Regions from separate parts of the Paludibacterium flexuosum genome, predicted to be linked through region 2. Evidence: riboswitches for the same ligand, from Rfam matches in the RefSeq annotation. Region 2 holds a riboswitch; the other holds the start of a gene.

Region 1 (5,846 bases), 1.1 Mb from region 2:
GCGACACCGCATAGGGCAGGAAGGCCAGCGCCCCCAGCAAAACACTGCGACGGGCGGCAAAGGCGTGTGCCAGACCGAACAGGCAGGCACCCAGCAGAGCCAGCAGGGTGAAGCGCGCCGTATTGTACAAAGCCCGCCAGACCTCCGGCTCGGTCAGCACCTGCCAGGCGGCTCCCGCCGTCAGCGCCCGCCAGGCAATCGCCGCCAGCGGCGCCAGGGCCAGCAAGCCCAGCAACACAAAGGACAGGCACAGCAGGCCATATTGCCAGGCATCCCCCGCCGCCACGCGCGCCTGCGGCTCACCCCGCAGCGGACGCGCCAGCACCCGCTCCAGCCAGGCATAGGCCAGTGCTGCCAGCCCGGTGGCCAGCAACACCGTCAGCGCCAGCGAACTGGCATCGGTCAGATTCAGCTCATAGGCCACCAGGGTATAAATCTCCACCTCCACGGTGGCGTAATGCTGCCCACCGAGCAGCAAGGCCAGCCCAAAGCCGGAAAAGCAATAGAGAAAAACCAGACACAGCGCAGAACAAATCCAGGGCATGGCACCGGGCAGCTCAATGCGCCAGAACACCCGCCAGGGGCTGGCGCCGAGCGAGCGCGCCGCCTGCAAACGATGCGCCGGCAGACGGGCAAACCCTTCCTGGGCTGCACGCACCATCAGCGGCAAGTTGTAAAACAGATTGCCATACAGCAACAGCCAGGGCGTGTCCTGGCCATGCAGGCCGGTCAGCCCCTGCGGCCCGAACAGGGCCAGCACCCCCATGGCGGCCACCAGGGTCGGCATGACAAAGGGCAACATGCCCAGCCGGATCAGCCAGCGACGGCCGGCAAACTCCAGACGTGCCAGCGTCCAGGCCACCGGTACGCCGAACAGCAGGGCCAGCAGACAGGTCAGCAGCGCCTGCCCGGCAGACCAGAGCAAACGCCAGCGATAATAAGGATCGGACAAAAAGGCCAGCGACAACGCGCCGGCCCCTTCGGCGATCAGCCGCCCCAGTGGCAGGACCACCAGCGCGGCCAACAGGGCCAGCGGCAACCACGCCAGCCAACGCATGGAACGCATCTTATTTGAGTACCACCTGAGTCCAGCGCTTGATCCAGCCTTGCCCCTTATTGCGGAGCGTTTCAGCCGACGGCGTCTGGTGTGCGGCAGGCTCGTTGGCATAGGAGAACACCGGGGCCTGCGGCGTACCGCTCATCACCGGATACATCCACATGGTCGTCTGCAGATCCTGCTGCACGGGTGCCGAACGCAGGAAGGCGATGAACTTCTCCGCCGCCGCACGCGCCTGACCGCCCTTGATCAGGCCGGCACCTTCCACTTGCTGATACACGGCACCAGACAACGGCAGGGTCGCCACCGGCGACTCGGTCAATTTGACTTTACTGAAAGCCACTTCTGCCGCCGGATCGGTCGCATAGCTCAGCACGATCGGCCGGCTGCCGCCGTTGTGGGAAAACTCGGTGTTATAGGCGGCGCTCCAGTCATTCACCACTTTGAGACCGTTCTGGCGCAGCTTGCCCCAGAAGGCAAAAGCCTTGTCCTCGCCGAGGGCACCGATGGTGGCATACAGGAAACCTTGACCGGTACTGGACGTTGCCGGGTTTTCCACGACCAGCAGATCGCGATAGGCCGGCAGGGTCAGATCGTCCAGCGACTTTGGCAACGCCAGCTTGCTCTTGGCAAACCAGGCCTTGTCATACACCAGGGTGACATAACCGTAATCGGTGCTCACCAGACCATCCGGCAAGCTGTAACGTGCCTTGCGACCATCGGATTTCAGCGTCAGCGGCTCGATCACCCCGGCCTTGGCCGCCTTGCCCACCAGCGAATTGTCCAGACCGAACACCACATCGGCGATCGGATTGGCGCGGGTGAGAATCAGCTTGTTGAGCATTTCGCCGGCATCACCGCCCTTGATCAGCTGAACCTTGATACCCGTCTGCTTTTCAAAGTCCGCCAGCAGCGGTTTGGACACATCGAAGGAACTGTGGGTGATGACACGAAGATCGGCAGCCTGGGCACACAGCGCGGCGGCACAGAGGGAAACGGCGAGGCAAACTTGGCGCAACTTCATTCGGACACTCTCCAAAAGGCGCGGGAGCGTGGCCGCAGCGAACTGTGCCGATCACGCTCCCTACGCTGGTACGAACCAGATCAGGTAATCAGGGTATTTCTCAGCCGACAAGCCCCTGAATGGACGTCGGCACCCCCGGTGACAGTACGTCATTATACATGTTGTGACGAAGAAGCTGGCATCCTTGACCACGGCCATCCGCCAGCTTGTTTTGCGCCAAATCCAACGTCATAGGCATTTTGTTTGCAAATTGCTTTGTAACAGTTCATTTTTAATGCAGGATAGAGCCCTTGAAGCACACGAGCGACGCAGCACTGGCATGACCACTACCCTTGGCAGACCTTCGGCGATGACCCAACCCGCATCCGAACATGTCGCGGCACAAGCCGCCAGCGCAACGGAAATAAAGGCACCGGAAAGCGATACCGCACTGGCCAACATCGCCATGCCGCTGGGGGAGTCGATTATCAAGTTGCAGCGAGACAGCAGCGTCCTGCTGTACGGCATCCTGCAGCGCAATCGTGCCGTCACCCAGCAATCGGACTTTTTCCGCGTGCAATGCCGCGGTTATGCCATCAACCAAAACGGCAGCTGGGGCGCATTTCCGGAAGACGAGGCGCGCTTTCACGCCAGCCGCAACTGTGCCTGGGTCCGCGTCGACCACCCGAGCCGCTCGATCACCTTTGGCCCCAAGGCGGGCATCCTGATCACCGACACCCTGCAGGGGGCCGGGCTGGATGACTTCTTGTTCGCGGCCGTCATCGCCTGGGTCAAGGGGACCTATCCGGAATACAGTGCCAGCCCCGGCATGCTGATGATTCAGGCCGGTACCAGCGAGTCGGAAAGACTGCACAAACAGGCCTTCTTCGCCAAGCAGGGCTTCGATTTCGAATGGAGCGACGAGCAACAGCGCTCCGGTCTGTATTACAAAGACAAGGTCAACCGGCTGATTGGTGTCTGCGAAAGCACCATGATTGCCGAATTCGGCGGCGAGGCCATTTTGCAGACCCTGATCAAGCAGGACCAGGATCGGCACGAACTGCAGCAACGCATGGAAAAAATCGAATCGCTGAACAACGCCGTGCACCAGGCGCTCGACAAGGAGCGCCATACCACCCAGGTGCTGGCCGTGGTGCTGGTCGTGGTGATGATCATCGGCCTGTGGGCGCTGTTGTAAACCGCGCGCCGCTCAGAGCGTTCGCAGCCTGACCGGGGCCATGCCCAGGGGCTGGCGCCAGGTCTGCACCAGCAACACCCCGCCCAGCACCAGCGCCCCACCCACCAGGTGATACGCGTGCAATGATTCGCCCAGCAGCAGGCTGGCAATCGCCACCGTGATCACCGGCATCAGATTCATCAGCGCGGCCGTACGTTGCGGCCCCAGCGCCTGCACCCCGGCCAGCCACAACATCGGCGCCAGCAACGATGCCGGCAAGCCGGCATACAACACCAGCGGCAGGGCGACCAGACGGACACCGGGAGCACCGGCCGCCAGGTAATACACCAGCAGGAACCCCACCGCGCACCAGATTTGCAGGCACAGCGAGGCCCAGCGATTCAGTGCGATCGGCCAGCGCTTGAGCAAAACGCTGTAGGCGGCATAGGCCAGGCAGGCCAGCAGCATGATGCCATCGCCCGGCGCCACCCCCAGCCGCAGCAAGCCCGCCGGATGGCCATGGCTGAGCAGATAGACCAGTCCCACCAGCGACAGGACACCGCCGACCAGATCGCCACGCGTCACCCGCTCGCCCAGCCAGAGGACCGACAGCGCCACCGTCAGCAGCGGCAACGTGGCCTGCAGCAAGCCCATATTGGTCGCCGTGGTGGTTTTGGCCGCCAGGTAGGCCAGACACTGGTAAGCCACCATGCCCAGGAACCCCAGCAAGACCAATTGCCCGGCATGACGGCGGATCAGCACCCGCTGCGCCAGCCAGTCGCGCCAGACAAAGGGGGTCATGCACAGCGCAGCGATCAGCCAGCGATAAAACGAAATCGCCGCGGCATCAATGCTGCCGGCCGACAACTTCGACACGATGGTATTGCCACCCCAGATCAGCACCGCCAGCAAGGGCAGCACATAGTGTCGGGAAGAAACGCGCATAAGAAATATCCGTCATCACAATGACAGTATTGTCGGCCAGACTGATTCAAGGGATATAATGCAAACCAGACAATCCATACCGAAAGCCTGCCATGCCGGCCAGCAGCGTGCTGTTTCCGCCTGACCTGACGACCCTGCCCTATCCGGTCTATCTGCGACTCAATGAATTTGCCACCAATGACCGCTTTCTCAGCCATCGCCACCCCTGGGGCCAGCTCAGCTATTCCGCCAGCGGCGTGATGGCACTGACCATCGATGGCCGACCATTTCTGGCGCCACCACAATATGGCCTGTGGACGCCGCCGGATCATGAACACGATGCCCACACCCTGCAAGGCGGCCGCCATCATTCGGTCTATATCGATGCCGACTACTGCCGGGATCTGCCGACACAACCCTGTGCCCTGCAACTGGGGCCGATCCTCAAGGCGATTCTGGAAGACTTTGCCGCACGCGGACTCAACGTGCCGCAAACCGGGGCCGACCGGCGTCTGACCGATGTACTGCTGGACCAGATGCAACTGGCACGGTGCTCAGACAGCTACCTGCCGGCCAGCAACGACCCCCTGCTGTCACGCCTGCTGAGCGCACTGCAACAAGCGCCGGGCAATAACGACACCCTGGCGCAATGGGCCGACCGGCTGCACAGCACCGAACGCACCCTGGCCAGACGCTTCCAGCGCGAACTGGGATTGAGCTTCAGCGAATGGCGACAACGCCTGAAATATCTGACCGCCTTATCGATGCTGGAGCAGAACCTGAGCGTGCAGCACATTGCCCTGGATCTCGGCTACAGCACCGCCTCGGCCTTCATCGCCATGTTCCAGCGACTGGCCGGCGTGTCACCGGACCAATACCGCCGCCAGCATCCGGCGCAGTAGGCAGACCATGCTCACGACACAAAAAAAGCCGCGGACTGTGCCGCGGCGAGGGAGCAAAACAACCTTCTTATGACGAACTGAAACCGACCCACTCAGCTCAGGCTGATCTTGCCCTGGGCCAGCATGAAGCAGGCGATCACACCCAGCACGGCCATGAACAGGGCCAGCGCTGCCTCGAAGCCCTTGAAGGGCTTTTCGCCACGTTCCCACTTGGCCCACCAGTAAAAGGCAATCCCCGGGGTATACAGAATCATCGACAGGAACAGGTATTTCAGTCCTGCTGCATAAATCAGCCAGACACAGTACCCCGTTGCCAGCACGCCGATCAGCATGTCGCGATTGCGCGCCCGGCTACCGGCGGGATACCCCTGGCCGCGCAGTGCCACCATCCAGGCATAGCCACCACACAGCAGATAAGGGATCAGCACCATCGAGGTGGCCAGCGACAGCAGGGCCAGGTAACCGGCCGAGCTATACAGCGTCACCAGCAACATCACCTGAATCAGACCATTGGTCAGCCACAGGGCATTGACCGGAGACTGATGGCGGTTGACCTTACCGAACATTTTCGGGAAGACCCCGTCACGCGCGCCCAGGTAAGGAATTTCAGCCGGCAGCATGGTCCAGGCCAGCAGCTCCCCCCCCACCGCAATGATCAGGCAGGCGTTGATCAGATCGGCCCCCCATGGCCCGACGACGTGCTGCAGCACACCGGCGGCAGACGGATTCTTCAGGCCGGCCAGCTGCGGCTGGCTCATGATGCCCAGCGACAGCACCGACACC
Region 2 (5,846 bases):
GGAGAAGGACAAGCCCATGGCTTCGCCGGCACCGTGATAGGGATCCTGACCGAGAATCACCACCCGAACCGATTCAGGGCCAGAGAATGACAGTGCGCGAAAGATGTTGTCTCGTGCCGGATAGATAAGGTGGCCTGCCTGCTGGCGTGCGCTTAACTGTTGATCCAGGGAGTGAAGAGCCGTGCGGACAGCTGGCCGATCCAGAATGGCACGCCAGGCGGGTTCGACACGCTCAATGGCTGGCGACAGGAAGGAGTAATCAGACATGAATCAATCTTGGCAATGAAAAGAAAAACCCCGCCGGGGCGGGGGATCAGTATCTCGGTACTGAATCATCGATGGTGGCTGACCAGGCATCAATACCGCCGTGTAGGCTGAGTACCTGATCAAAACCGACCTGACGCAGAAAGTGACAGACCTGAAGGCTGCGCATGCCATGATGACAGACCGTGACGATCAAACGATCGTCCGGCAGTTCGTTATGGCGCAACGGAATCAGATTCATCGGCAGATGCACCGATCCCTCGATATGCGCCATCTGCCACTCCCAGTCTTCGCGGACATCCAGCAGCAGCGGCGCCGGCTCCGACGAATTCAGCCTTGCCGCCAGCGCTTCGCAGGTGATTTCCATCGCCATCAGAAGACGAACTGCTCGGGTTGCAGGGCTTCACTGCCTTGCAGTCTGGGCAGGACCGTTTCGTACAGCTTGGTCTCGGCAAACACGTTGTCGCTTTCACGGCGCACCAGAACCACAGACATGACTGGCAACTGACCGACCGTCACCATCATGCGACCACCCACTGCCAGCTGTTGCTTGAGTACTTCCGGTACCACTGGCAGCGAACCACCGACGAAGATGGCATCGAAAGGCGCATGTTGAGCCAGACCTTCCAGACCGTTGGCATGGATCAGCTGCACGTTTTGACAGCCTGCCTGATGCAGATGATCGGCTGCGATGGCTTGCATGCTGCCATCACAGTCGATGCTGTAGACCTGTTCGACCAGTCTGGACAGCAAGGCGGTGACATAACCGCTGCCGGTACCGATTTCCAGCACCTTGTCGCCCGCCTGCAGGGCAAGATCCTGGATCATGCGGGCTTCTTGCTTTGGTTGCAGCATGCGGCTGCCATTGGGCAAGGGCAGTTCGACATCGGTAAACGCCAGTGCGCGCTGATCATCGGCGACAAAATCTTCGCGTTTCACGTGAAACAGCAAATCGAGGATGGTCGGATCCAGTACTTCCCAGGGGCGGATTTGTTGCTCGACCATGTTGAATCGCGCTTGTTCGAAATCCATTCAGCACACTCCGCAGCATTATGACAATAACTTGCGATTATCCCATATTTGCCTTACCTTCACAGCATCGCTAGGGGTCCTGCCAGTGGTTTTCGTATTCCGACAACACTGACGGGTGAGAAATACCCTTCGAACCTGATCCGGTTAACTCCGGCGTAGGGAAGCGGTGCTGCTCTGTAGCATTTCATGCCCCACGCCGTTTCATCGCCATGGAGGGCATGATGAACGCGCCATCTCATTCTGAATCTCGTATTACACTCGACCAGGCCACCATTCAGCCCTTACCCAATTCGCGCAAGATCTATGTCAGCGGCAGCAGGCCGGATTTGCGTGTCCCGATGCGGGAAATCTCACAAGCCGATACACCGACTCAGCTGGGCGGCGAAGCCAACCCGCCGATCTATGTCTACGACGCCAGCGGACCCTATACCGATCCGTCTGTGAAAATCAGTCTGGAAGACGGGCTCACACCGGTGCGGGCACAATGGATCGCCGAGCGGCAGGATTGCGAAGTGGTCGAAGAACTGGGAAGCATTTATAGCCGGCAACGTGCTGCCGATGCGTCACTGGATGCGCTGCGCTTCAATCTGAAACGTACCCCATTGCGGGCCAGACAGGGGGCCAGGGTGACTCAAATGCATTACGCCCGACGCGGCATCATTACCCCGGAAATGGAGTTCGTCGCGATTCGGGAAAACCTCAATCGTGAACACTATCTGCAGAGCCTGCAGGCGGCAGGACAGGAGCGCATGCTGAAGCTGTTGTCGCGTCAGCATCCGGGGCAGGGCTTTGGCGCCCGTTTGCCGGAAAGCATCACGCCTGAATTTGTCCGCGCGGAAATCGCGGCCGGCCGGGCCATTATTCCGGCCAACATCAATCACCCGGAAAGTGAGCCGATGATCATTGGTCGCCATTTTCTGGTGAAGATCAATGGCAATATCGGCAACAGTGCATTGTCGTCTTCCATTCACGACGAAGTGGACAAAATGACCTGGGGGATTCGCTGGGGGGCGGACACCATCATGGATCTGTCGACCGGCAAGAACATTCATGAAACCCGGGAATGGATTCTGCGCAACAGCCCGGTGCCGGTCGGTACCGTGCCGATTTATCAGGCACTGGAGAAGGTGAATGGCAAGGCAGAGGATCTGAGCTGGGAAATTCTGCGCGATACTCTGATCGAACAGGCCGAGCAGGGGGTGGACTATTTCACGCTGCACGCCGGGGTGCTGCTGCGCTATGTACCGCTGACAGCCAATCGCCTGACCGGCATCGTCTCGCGGGGCGGATCGATCATGGCGAAATGGTGTCTGGCTCATCATCAGGAAAATTTCATTTACACGCATTTCGACGAGCTGTGCCAGCTTCTCGCCCAGTATGATGTGGCGATTTCTCTGGGCGACGGCTTGCGTCCGGGGTCGATTTTCGATGCCAATGATGAAGCACAGCTCGCTGAGTTGAAGACGCTGGGTGAATTGACGCAGATTGCCTGGCGTCATGATGTTCAGGTGATGATCGAAGGGCCCGGCCATGTGCCGATGCAACTGATCAAGGAAAACATGGACAAGGAACTGGACTGGTGTCACGAGGCACCGTTCTACACCCTGGGGCCGCTGACCACCGACATTGCACCGGGCTATGACCACATCACCTCGGCCATTGGTGCGGCGCAGATCGGCTGGTATGGGACGGCGATGCTGTGCTACGTCACGCCCAAGGAGCACCTCGGCCTGCCGGATCGCCATGACGTCAAGGAGGGCATCATCACCTACAAGCTGGCAGCACATGCGGCGGATCTGGCCAAGGGACATCCCGGCGCACAGATCCGTGATAATGCGCTGTCGAAAGCCCGCTTTGAATTCCGCTGGGAAGATCAATTCAATCTGGGGCTCGATCCCGATCGCGCCAGATCATTCCATGATCAGACCCTGCCCAAGGAGAGTGCCAAAGTGGCCCATTTCTGCTCAATGTGCGGACCACAGTTCTGCTCGATGAAGATTACCCAGGATGTGCGCGCCTATGCGGATCGCCAGGGTATTGCTGCCGAATCGGCGCTGCAGCAGGGCATGCAAAGCAAAGCCATCGAGTTTGTCGCTTCCGGGAGTAAACTGTACGACAAAGTCTGAGCTTGTCCGCCAACAGGAGGAAACCCATGAAACTGTATTACGCACCCGGTGCATGTTCTCTGTCTGTGCACATTGCACTGGCAGAATCGGGTTTGGTGTACCAGATCGAGAAAGTCGACATTCGTGCCCAGCCGCATGTCACCGCCAGTGGACAGCCCTTTCAGGCCATCAATCCGAAGGGCAGTGTGCCGGCACTGTTGCTCGACAATGGTGAACTGCTGACTGAAGGGGCCGCCATCGTGCAGTACATCGCCGACCAGGTACCGGAAAAGCAACTGGCACCGGCCAATGGCACCATGGCGCGCTACCGCTTGCAGGAGTGGCTGAATTACATCGGCAGCGAAGTACACAAGTCTTTTGGTCCGCTCTTTTCGCCGGATACGCCTGAGCCGGTGCGGCAGATGGCCCTGGAGCGACTGGGCAAGCGGCTGGATTTTGTTGCCGAACATCTGTCACGTCAGGAAACCTTGCTGCCTGCTTTCAGTGTGGCGGACGGTTATCTGTTCACCTGCCTGCGCTGGTGCCATTACGTCAAGCTGCCGCTGGATCGCTGGCCGGTGCTGCAGGCTTACCAGCAACGTATTGCCCAACGGCCGATGGTGCAAAAAGTCTTGCTGGATGAAGGTCTGAGTTGATCCACTCCGCGCCCGGTGAGCCGTATCTGGCTGACCGGGCGTTTCACGTGAAACCGCTATGAATCAAACCCCTCTGATTGAGGTCTCTGCCTTGCTGGAGGCCCTGCAGCATTTTGCCGATCAACGTGATTGGCAACGCTTTCATACTGCCCGCAATCTGATGCTGGCCCTGACGGGAGAAGTCGGTGAGCTGGCGGAGATTTTCCAGTGGCAAACGGATGAACAGGTGCTGAACATGCCGGTCGATGACCCGGCGCGCTATCAGCATCTGCAGGAAGAAGTGGCGGATGTGTTGTTGTATCTGGTCCGCCTGGCAGGGGTCATGAAAATCGATCTGGATCAGGCAGTACGCAACAAGATGGAGAAAAATGCCCTGAAGTATCCGGTGCCCGGGACGTCGCTGGCACTCAAATGAATTTCAGCGGATCAAGACGCAGTTTCTCCGGTGATTCATGCCGCACGATTTTGTCGGCGCCACCATGTCCCATGCTGCGCGACAGGTCGACAATTTCCGGCGGGATGTGGGCATTGCTCTTCAGACTGAAAAAGACCTTGACCTTGGGCGAGACCAGATTCTTTTCGTTCTGTTCAACGACGACCCCCAGTCGCCCGCTTTCCAGTCTGACCAGCGTACCGACCGGATAGATACCGATGGTGCGCATGAAGGCTTGTACCAGATCCGGATTGAAGTGAAATTTGGACCATTCATAGATTTTGCGCAGGGCATCGGTCGGTGGCATGCCCTTGTGATAGCAGCGATCGGATGTCAGTGCATCATAGACATCGACAATGGCGGCCATCTGACCTAATTGAGAAATTTCATGGCCTTTCAGGCCTTCCGGGTAGCCGCTGCCATCGTGACGCTCGTGGTGCTGTGCCGCGACGGTAATGGAGGTCTGGGTGATGCCACGTGCCTGGGAGAGAATGGCCTTGCTTTCGACGACGTGGCATTTCATCACGGCGAATTCGCGCTCGGTCAGCCTGTCCGGCTTGTTGAGGATGGCATCGGGGATCTTCATCTTGCCGATATCGTGCAACATGCCGCCAATGCCGGCCTGGTGAATCACTTCCTTGCCCATATTCATCGCATTGCAGAAAGTGACCATCAGCGCCCCCACGCTGACTGAATGCTGAAAGGTATAGTTATCCTTGTCCTTGATGCGGCACAGCGCCAGCAAGGCACCGTCATTGCGCAAAATCGAGCTGGTCATTTTTTCCACCGAGGGGGTGACCAGTTCCAGATCGACCTGTTTGCCCAGACGGACATCGTGCAGGATGCCATGGATGATCTGGTGTGCCTCTTCATGGACCATCCTGGCCCGACCGAATTCTTCCGTGGCGGTTGCGCGTTTTTCGCTGGCCGGCGCCGCTTCCACGCCAATTTCCCGCATTTCGCTTTCCAGCTGCGCTTTGACCTCTTGCAGCGTGGGGGCATGCACGACATCCAAGCCTTTTGACGTGTCGATATACACTTCGTGAATGCCGGATTCAGCGATTTTGCGGATTTCACTTTCGTGCGCGACAACAAAGCGATTTCTCAGGAAAGGATGAGACATCCAGTCGCAGTTGAGATCGTGAATGAACATTCCGACCTTGAGGTCAGAAATATTGATACATTTGATCATCGTGGCCAGGCCATCAGACGGGTATTTGTCTCATCTTAGTGTCTATCTGACCCGTTTGTGAAGTCTGCTGGAAATTGTCATAAGACATATGAATAAATTAGAAGAAGTGAACTGCCGACCAGCCTGTGGTGCCTGCTGTATTGCGCCCTCCATCAGTTCGGCAA

The links. Region 2 has a riboswitch for thiamine pyrophosphate ahead of thiC (phosphomethylpyrimidine synthase ThiC). Riboswitches for the same ligand answer to the same signal wherever they lie in the genome.
Region 1: linked by a shared signal. The riboswitch ahead of AACH39_RS06490 (thiamine ABC transporter substrate-binding protein) and the one ahead of thiC (phosphomethylpyrimidine synthase ThiC) in region 2 are both predicted to bind thiamine pyrophosphate.

What each region holds. Positions count from the first base shown of each region.
Region 1 covers NZ_AP029060.1:1,367,056-1,372,901, forward strand. The annotation lists gene AACH39_RS06485 (iron ABC transporter permease) at 1-1,066, opposite strand, end outside; gene AACH39_RS06490 (thiamine ABC transporter substrate-binding protein) at 1,068-2,081, opposite strand; TPP riboswitch at 2,121-2,228, opposite strand; gene AACH39_RS06495 (hypothetical protein) at 2,401-3,258, shown strand; gene AACH39_RS06500 (DMT family transporter) at 3,271-4,182, opposite strand; gene AACH39_RS06505 (helix-turn-helix transcriptional regulator) at 4,275-5,063, shown strand; gene arcD (arginine-ornithine antiporter) at 5,156-5,846, opposite strand, start outside.
Region 2 covers NZ_AP029060.1:2,443,215-2,449,060, forward strand. The annotation lists gene ung (uracil-DNA glycosylase) at 1-267, opposite strand, end outside; gene AACH39_RS11615 (rhodanese-like domain-containing protein) at 314-637, opposite strand; gene AACH39_RS11620 (protein-L-isoaspartate O-methyltransferase) at 637-1,296, opposite strand; TPP riboswitch at 1,359-1,475, shown strand; gene thiC (phosphomethylpyrimidine synthase ThiC) at 1,518-3,422, shown strand; gene gstA (glutathione transferase GstA) at 3,449-4,057, shown strand; gene AACH39_RS11635 (nucleotide pyrophosphohydrolase) at 4,116-4,472, shown strand; gene AACH39_RS11640 (HD-GYP domain-containing protein) at 4,465-5,682, opposite strand; gene AACH39_RS11645 (YkgJ family cysteine cluster protein) at 5,771-5,846, shown strand, end outside.